2 regions of the Cytobacillus sp. BC1816 genome follow, and region 2 is predicted to be linked to the other one. Evidence: riboswitches for the same ligand, from Rfam matches in the RefSeq annotation. Region 2 holds a riboswitch; the other holds the start of a gene.
The links. Region 2 has a riboswitch for cyclic di-GMP ahead of ACR42H_RS05600 (anti-repressor SinI family protein). Riboswitches for the same ligand answer to the same signal wherever they lie in the genome.
Positions count from the first base shown of each region.

Region 1 (4,217 bases), 1.6 Mb from region 2:
AGCCCATGGGCAAGCTGAATCAGATTGGCTGTAATGATTGCATCTTCCGCGTTTTTATCCATTGCCTGGATAAACGTTTTATCAATCTTTAAAACATCAAATTTATAATTCTTTAGCTGTGTGATGGAGGAATACCCGGTCCCAAAGTCATCCAGCGCAATTTTCACGCCCATTTCTCCCAACTCTTTAAGCACTGCAATCACATTTTCGGAATAGCTGATTAGGGAAGATTCCGTCAATTCGATTTCAATGAATGATGCATCAAGGTGATTCTCATCTAATGCCTTTTTTATCGTGGAAACAAGACAGCTTTTCAAGAAGCTCAGCGGAGAGATGTTTACAGATATCGGAACAATCGATAAACCTCGTTCCTTCCAGGAATAAATCTGGCTGCATACTTTCCTTATCACGTATTCACCTATATTTATGATTAAACCAGTTTCCTCTGCCACTGGTATAAACTCCAGCGGCGAAACTCTGCCCCATTCCGGATGATTCCACCTTAATAAAGCTTCGGCACTTACTATTTTGCCGTTCTTCGTATCCACTCTTGGCTGGTATTCAAGAAAAAACTCATCATTTTGAATGGCTTTTCTCATATCCTGTTCAAGGGTAAAAAGCTTATAAGATTCAATGTCCATGGAAGAATGGTAAACCTGGAATCTATTATTCCCTTTCTGCTTGGCGTGATACAGGGAAGATTCCGTATTTCTGACCAATTCATCAGCTGTGCTCCCATTATCCGGATATAAACTAATGCCTATAGACGGGGTAATATTAAGCTCAAAGCTGTCGATGTGGAATGGTTCAGAGAAAATTTCATTAATTGAATCTGCTAATTGTGCAGGATCCTCCTTTTCCTGGATATATTCCATAATAACTGCAAATTGATCACCGGAAATTCTTGCAGAAAAACAGACTGGATTTAGCTTCTCCTTCATTCTTTGTGAAACAAGCCTAAGAAGTTCATCTCCTGATGAGTGTCCAAATGTATCATTAATCTGTTTTAAGCGCTGCAAGTCAAAAAACAGGATGGCAAATCTCTGGTGTTCATCGTTTTCAATAAGGGTTTGGAGTTTCTGATCAAAGTACCGGCGGTTCGGCAGATCGGTCAAATGATCATAAAATGCCATACGCCTCATTCTCTTTTCAAGCCATTTTTGTTCTGTAATGTCTGTTACAAATCCATCAACGCGGATAAGTTCACCTCTTTCATCTAAATAGGGGATACTATGATCATTCACCCATCTAAGCTCACCGGATTTATGGAAAATACGGTATTGGCAGCGAATGCTCTTCCCATGTATAAGATTTACCCGGTTGGCTTCCAGACTTCGCAGGTCATCGGGATGGATCACTTCGTCCCATAAATCAAAGTTGTCAATTAGCTCGCTTGCTGTGTACCCGAAAATGCCTTCCACTCCCCTGGAGAAGTGAATTACCTTTCTTTCTATTAAATCTGCGGAATAAATGCCCACATCAAGATTTTCATAGATTTGTCCTATTTTTCGCTCATTTTCATAGAGCTTTTCTTCCATGCGCCTTTTTTCAGTTATATCCTGAATCGTTGCAATGATTTTCGGTGATCCGCTTTCTTCAGAAAAATAGTCCGCACGATGATGAATATACCGTTCCTCTCCATCCTGCCTGATTATCCGGCATATCAAATCCACACTATTCTTTTCGTTTAGCAGCTTTTGAAACCGATCTTCAAAAGCCGGACGGTCGTCTGGATGAAGATAACTTAAATACATTCTGAAGTCTGGAAAAAAGCCATTTTGAGGTTTTAGGCCAAAAATCCGAAACAGCTGATCAGACCAAAAACCTTTATCGTTTTCAACATCGTACTCCAGGCTTCCAATATTTGCGATCTTCTGAGCCTGGTTCAGATTGTTTCTTATTTTAGTAAATTCCATTTGCTGACTGCTATATTCAGCCATATCTTTAGTGGTGTTTTCACCATCCTGTGAGTTTATTTCGTCCACTTCAAAACATCCTTTCCAATAAAAAAGGCAAACGAAAATAGTTCTTCTTCTGTGCAGCCCGGCTGCCATGGCAGAAACCTGCTTTAGGCCCGCAGCTTTGCGTCTTTTACTTTCGTAAAATTTGCCCTGGGTTAGAATATTTTAACATAGGATTATTTTCCTAATAACTATCTATTTCAAAAATATAACTTTGTAAAATTTGACAAAACGCTAGCCTCTTGCCAATGTGACCGATGATACTGATGCAGCACCCCCTTCTTTCAGAACTTTCGCTGCATGATATAGGGTCGAGCCGGTTGTATAAATATCATCAATCACGATGATCTTTCTATTTTCGATATTGAGATTTAGCTGCTGAAAAACCTGATTAAGATGGATTCGGTCAAACCGGGATTTCTTGGATTGCTTTTCTGAGTGAATTCGCTGCAGCAGTTCCGTCACGGTAAAGCCTGTCTCATGGATGAGTGCACCAGACTGATTAAAGCCTCGTTCATAAAGCCTTTGAGGACTGAGAGGTATTGGAACGAGATAGTCGAATTCCACGGTTTTCAGCTTTTTCCTCATAAAAGGGGAGAAAGCCTTCGCAAAAATATAATCACCACGAAACTTATATCGGGCTATTGTTTCTTTCATGAAGTCATCGTACATAAAGATAGAAATATTTTTCTCAAACATCCCTGACCACCCTGGATTCTGATTCCACCTTAGACAATCTGTACATAGATCGGCTTTTCTAAATTGAGGATCTTGGATGCTGAAGGGCCGGCTGCATTTACTGCAAGTATCGCCTTTGATAAATGGAAGTTTATCGATGCAGGTCTGGCATAAATGATTCTCTTTTGGCCGCGACCAGAGAGTTGTCCAGCTGACTGCTGACATGATTTCTCCATGACAAATTAAGCAATTAATAATCGATCAGTCCTTTCTTTTTGGCCTCAGAGTTCATTTTGATGATTTGTTTTTGAGCCTTGACCATGCTTTCGGTTTTGCCGTAGTGGAAAAAGGTAATATCACCGCTTGGAAATTGAGCGCTTCTGCCGACCCGGCCGGCGATTTGAACAAGGGCGCTTTCCGTGAAGATGCGGTCTTCTGCTCCGAGTACTGCAACATCAATATTAGGGAAGGTAACTCCTCTTTCCAGAATGGTCGTTGTTATGAGCATCGTGATCTCTTTATTGCGCATCATTTGGACTTTATCTTTTCGATCGGGGTCTTCCGCGTGGACAACTTGGATTTTAGGATAAGTTTTACGAAGGATGGTGAGGACTTTTTCCAATTTATCGATTTTCGGAATGAAGAGCAGGCACTGCTTCTGGTTATCGAGCCTCTTTTTGATCCAATGGCTAACTGCTGACGGGAGTTTGTCATTTTTTAGTGATTTCTCCCAATTTCCGCACCACTTGAAAGACGGTACAGGCAATGGATGACGATGATATCTAGCCGGGATAGTGACAAAATTCCTTTTTCCACTGTGGCATTCATTTTGCCATTTTTGACTGGGGGTTGCAGTTAAATAGATCATAGAGGAGGTTTCTTTGCGGGACTGGCGGACAGCATACTGAAGGCTTTCGTCTGCCGTATAAGGAAAGGCATCCACTTCATCAAGGATTACGGTGTCAAATGCTTTGTAAAAGCGGAGGAGCTGATGCGTGGTTGCGATAGTTAAGGGAGCTTGGATATGGCGGTCTTCACTGCCGCCGTAGAGGACAGCCACCTGAATACCGGGGAAGACTGCTTTAAACCGCGGACCAAGCTCCAGTACAACGTCTGTTCTCGGGGTGGCAATGCACACTCTTTTACCAAAGGCGAGTGCTGCATTGATTCCTTCAAATAGAACTTCTGTTTTTCCTGCTCCGCAGACAGCCCAGACTAGGAGTTCCTTATTTTCGATTACAGCCTGCTTTACCTGGTCGGAGGCAACCTGCTGTCCGGGTGATAGGGTGCCTGCCCATTCCAAGGGTTTCTCCATTAAATCCCGGACAGAAGCAGGACCGCACCATCCAATCAGAGGAGTGCACTCACTAACCCGCCCCATCATGATGCATTTCCGGCAGTAAGTACATTCTTTCTCACCGCATCGGGCACAGGAAAAACTGGCGAACAGTGAACGCTCTTTATTGCCGCACCTGGCACAAACTGTCTTGATTTTGGTCTTAGTTATTCCTTTTCGGTAAGAAATATAGCCATTTTCAAAGTGCTGATGGATTTCTTCAATTGAATACGGAAGGTTTT
Region 1 is NZ_CP195611.1:4,766,081-4,770,297, forward strand. Features, by position in the region: gene ACR42H_RS24220 (EAL domain-containing protein) at 1-1,985, opposite strand, end outside; cyclic di-GMP riboswitch class I at 2,035-2,121, opposite strand; gene ACR42H_RS24225 (ComF family protein) at 2,196-2,660, opposite strand; partial or broken gene ACR42H_RS24230 (ComF family protein) at 2,751-2,864, opposite strand; gene ACR42H_RS24235 (DEAD/DEAH box helicase) at 2,890-4,217, opposite strand, start outside.
Region 1: another riboswitch for cyclic di-GMP. It lies ahead of ACR42H_RS24220 (EAL domain-containing protein); the one in region 2 lies ahead of ACR42H_RS05600 (anti-repressor SinI family protein).

Region 2 (4,217 bases):
TATAGATTTTGCTCAATCGAAAGAGGGAAGTGCGATTTTGCTTATTGGCCCGGGATTATTACTCCTAGGATATGCAGCATTCAGCATCTTCCAGGCTATTAGAGAAATTGACCCTAAAAGCAGTAAAACGGATTCAGAAGAAAAAACAGCTTAACTTGGTTGCACTCCCTGTAGTTATGCAGGGGTCAATATATAAAATTATACATACCCAAAAAGGGGTAAGAGGAGGAAGCTTTATTATGAATCTTAAGAAAAAGTTAGGTATGGGAATTGCATCAGCCGCATTAGGAATTTCATTAGTTGGTGGGGGAACATTTGCATACTTTAGTGACAGTGCAGAAGCTACTGCTAAATTTGCAGCTGGAACATTGGATTTAAGTGTAAATCCAACAACCATTATTGATGTGAATAATATTAAACCTGGAGATACTATGCTCCGTTCATTCCAACTAGTTAATGGTGGCAGCTTGGATATAGCTACAATTGATTTAATGACTGATTATAAAGTTAATGACGCAAATGGAAATAATGGGGATGATCTTGGGAAACATATTCGTGTTAATTTCTTAATTAATGCTGATAAATTAGACGCGCCAATCTGGTCAACTACACTTTATGATCTGAAAAATGCAAGCCCTGATGTTATTGCTGGAAACTTCTGGAGTGGTTGGTTTGCAGAAAATGGAGGAAATTTAGCAGCAGGTACTTCTGATACTCTTTATGTACAATATGAGTTTGTAGAAAACAATGCTGATCAAAACGAATTCCAAGGGGATTCTTTAGAACTGAAATGGACATTTGATGGTAAGCAAGGCGCTGGTGTTGCAAGATAATAGGTTTTCAAACCAAAGGGTGGGAAGTAGTTTCCCGCCTTTTGTTAAATATATCGTTGTGAGGGAATGCCATGAAAGTTAAAAGTTTGCTGGCAAAACCTGTAAAATTTATTATATATATTTTTCTTTTCTTAATGGTTTTTGGAAACGAAACTGCAATAGCAGTAGATAAGGAAATTGATATTAATACGAACTTAGAAGACTCAAATAGATATCTATTTAAAGTAGAAAATTTAAAACCAGGGGACTGGATGCCCCGAAATATAACCATAAAAAATGATGGTAAACAGGATTTTAAATATACTTCTAACATTGGAAAATCGAAGTCTATTAAAAGACTTTTTGAGGAATTAGAGCTTGAGGTTAAGAAAGATACAAAGATGCTTTACGAAGGAAAACTTAAAGATTTTAAAGGTTTCACTCCCAGAGAATTAGCGAAGGGAACAGATGAAACCCTATTTTTCCAAGTAACAATGCCAGAGCATTTGGGGAATGAATTTCAAAACTCATCCGCAGAGGTTGAAATCATTTTTCTTGCCGAGGCAACAGGTGACACTGAAACTGACAATGAGACTCCCGGCTCAGGTGATAATAATGATTCTGGAGGGGGAACTATTAATTCGCCACCATCCACTGATGCAACTGTAATCCCAGAGAAAGTTAACAAGCTCCCCAATACCGCAACAAATAATTATAATTTATTACTAATCGGTGCACTATTTTTAGGTGCCGGAAGCGTTATTTTGTTATGGCGTTATAGAAGGATGCGGAGTGAACATTAGATTAAGGCCTGAGGAACTGATTCTATAAGGCCTTAATTTTTATTCGCGTTTAGAACTTATCTAAGCAGTTAATGAATATAATCAAAAAGCTACTCCTTAAGCGGGGAACTTAAGAAAAAAATTCTGCCAATTTTCTATATACTATAGAACCCCTATAATTATTTCTTTCTAATAAAGCTGTTCTTTCAGGCTTTTTAATCCTGCTTTCAAGTTCGATTAAGTTTCCGCCAGAAACTAAAGTAAAGGTATTGGCAAAAGGTGCAGCTTATCTTTATTCATTAATATTAGTACTTCATGTTTTATGGATTTATGAAGCTCTATCTTTGAGAACCGATTGAGTAAATATACTATTCTTAGTCAAATGAGGAGGCTGTAAATGTACCGAAAGAACTGCCATAAATGCCACAAACCTTCATATAGCAGCAGTGAATCGGATGGCTGGCTATGCCCGATTTGCGGAACTGATTTAACGAATGAAATCTTTCAGGATGCTATGACCCTTGAACCAGTCCACACGGCCTTTTATAAAAGCAAAACTCCGCACACCTATTCAATAATACAAATCAGCAAAAACTACAGAAAAAGAATCGGACTTTCCTACTACTCAAAAAAGAATTCGACCATTAACAACAACTTCCTTTAAAAGGTGAGGGTAATGGTAATCTAAAACAACTACAGTATTTAGGGCTTTGTCGAAAATAAAAAAATTTAATATTAAAATAATTAACAATGAATACAAAATCTGACAACGTTAGCAATACGCCCATAGTAGAATACATCTATGGAAAATATTTCTTTGAGCCGATAGGCGCAGAAAAAGGCAAACTCATTGAAAGATGAGGACGCAAAGTCACGGGTCTAAGGTATTGAAAAATACTAAGATGGCTGGGTTGCCTGGAATACGATATGTATCCTGGGGGGAAGAATTTTGACAGAGGAAAATGTAAAGGTCGAAGGAATTGATTTGGAGTGGCTGCAGTTAATTATGGAAGCAAAGAACTTAGGCCTGCAAAAGGAAGAAATTAGAGAGTTTTTACATAATAACAAAGCCAAAGAGCTTCTGATCGAAGCTTAATATTTGGTATGGCTAAGTATTTCTGTTAGAGGTATCTCTATATACGGAAATGCTTTTTATTTTGGCTGTTTTCGTAAAGTTTGTTGCTTTTTAATAACTTGATTAAATTTACTGAGTTGATTGGAGCGGAGGGGACTTGACTCCTGGGGGAGGAGAGGGAGCGGGAGACCCCGCAGGCAAAGCCGAGGAGGCTCCTGTTCCTCCTCGCGGAAAGCAAGTTCCGGTAGCGGAATCAACGGGCAGAATAATAAGCAAAAACAACACCTATGAGAAAAGATCCTTATTTTCCAAAAAAAATAAGCCTGTACATTCAGGCTCATTGCGTCTATGATTTTTGTCCGCTTCTCCACTTATTAAAATCCAAAAACTCCCGAAACTGCTCCTTCGAAACCCCAGACTCCATAGCTTCCTTCACGATCTTCATCCATTCACTGTCAAGCTCGTCCTTATTGATTTGCTCGTTGATTAGATGGTCCAAAGGAACATTCAACACACCCGCAATTTTTTCAAGAAATTGAATCGATGGGTTGGTTTGCAGATTGCGCTCAAGCGAACTTAGATACGATTTTGCCACACCGGCCTGGTCCGCAAGCTCGGATAAGGACATTTTCTTTTCCTGGCGAAGTTTTTTTACACGATCACCGATCATCGTATACCACACACCTTATTTTGTATGTAATAGGATTATATCATATATAGAGTTCCATATTAAGAACGATTTGTTCAATATTATTATCATCATACCACAGTGTTAACCGAATTAAATAGTTAGTTATCTATGTTTTATAAAAATATATCTTTTGTCGCTCGCAAAAAGTAATGCTCCGCGTCAGAGGACGGGAGCATTTTGCTTTTCAATAATGTCAATAATTTGTTGTGCAGCTGCTTCCACATCATCCGCATTCACATGGTGGAATTGGCCTTCATATTCATGCTGTTTAAAGGCATAGCGCGGATCGTAATAGTTTTCTAATAAGAGTTTGATAAATAGCTCGTAGTTTTCTGCTTCAACTGATTGATCCAGCTGCTCGCGGATTTCAGTATCTTTCAGACGTTTCTTGATAAACACAAGGCTCTCATCAACTTTCGGCTTGAACCAGTATTCTTTGTGATAAGGTTCAACATAGTCCCGGAGGATACGCTGCACACGGGAATCCATGCTTGCGAACATATCAATGTGAATACCGGTTTTTTTTGTATCAAGCAGCTCGTCCGGCTGAACAACCTTGCCTATTCGTTTGCTTTCAGCTTCCATAATAATAAATGGGGAACCTTTAACCTCTGAAAGGGCTTGATACAATAGTGCATCAAATGTTTTTTGTGTGCTGCCGTCCCCCATGCCAAAAGAGCCGAAGATCGATCCGCGATGTCCTGCCATTTCTTCAAGATCAATAACAGGATATCCTTTTTCGCTTAACACCTTCAGCACATCCGTTTTCCCGACGCCGGTCATTCCGTGCAGAACAACTGCTTTTTCAGGAATTAAGTCTGCTGTGTTTTCAAGTATATATTGACGGTAAGCTCTAT
Region 2 is NZ_CP195611.1:1,049,377-1,053,593, forward strand. Features, by position in the region: gene sipW (signal peptidase I SipW) at 1-154, shown strand, start outside; gene ACR42H_RS05585 (CalY family protein) at 240-833, shown strand; gene ACR42H_RS05590 (LPXTG cell wall anchor domain-containing protein) at 905-1,615, shown strand; gene ACR42H_RS05595 (hypothetical protein) at 1,992-2,258, shown strand; cyclic di-GMP riboswitch class I at 2,425-2,513, shown strand; gene ACR42H_RS05600 (anti-repressor SinI family protein) at 2,544-2,690, shown strand; gene ACR42H_RS05605 (helix-turn-helix domain-containing protein) at 3,016-3,339, opposite strand; gene mnmH (tRNA 2-selenouridine(34) synthase MnmH) at 3,520-4,217, opposite strand, start outside.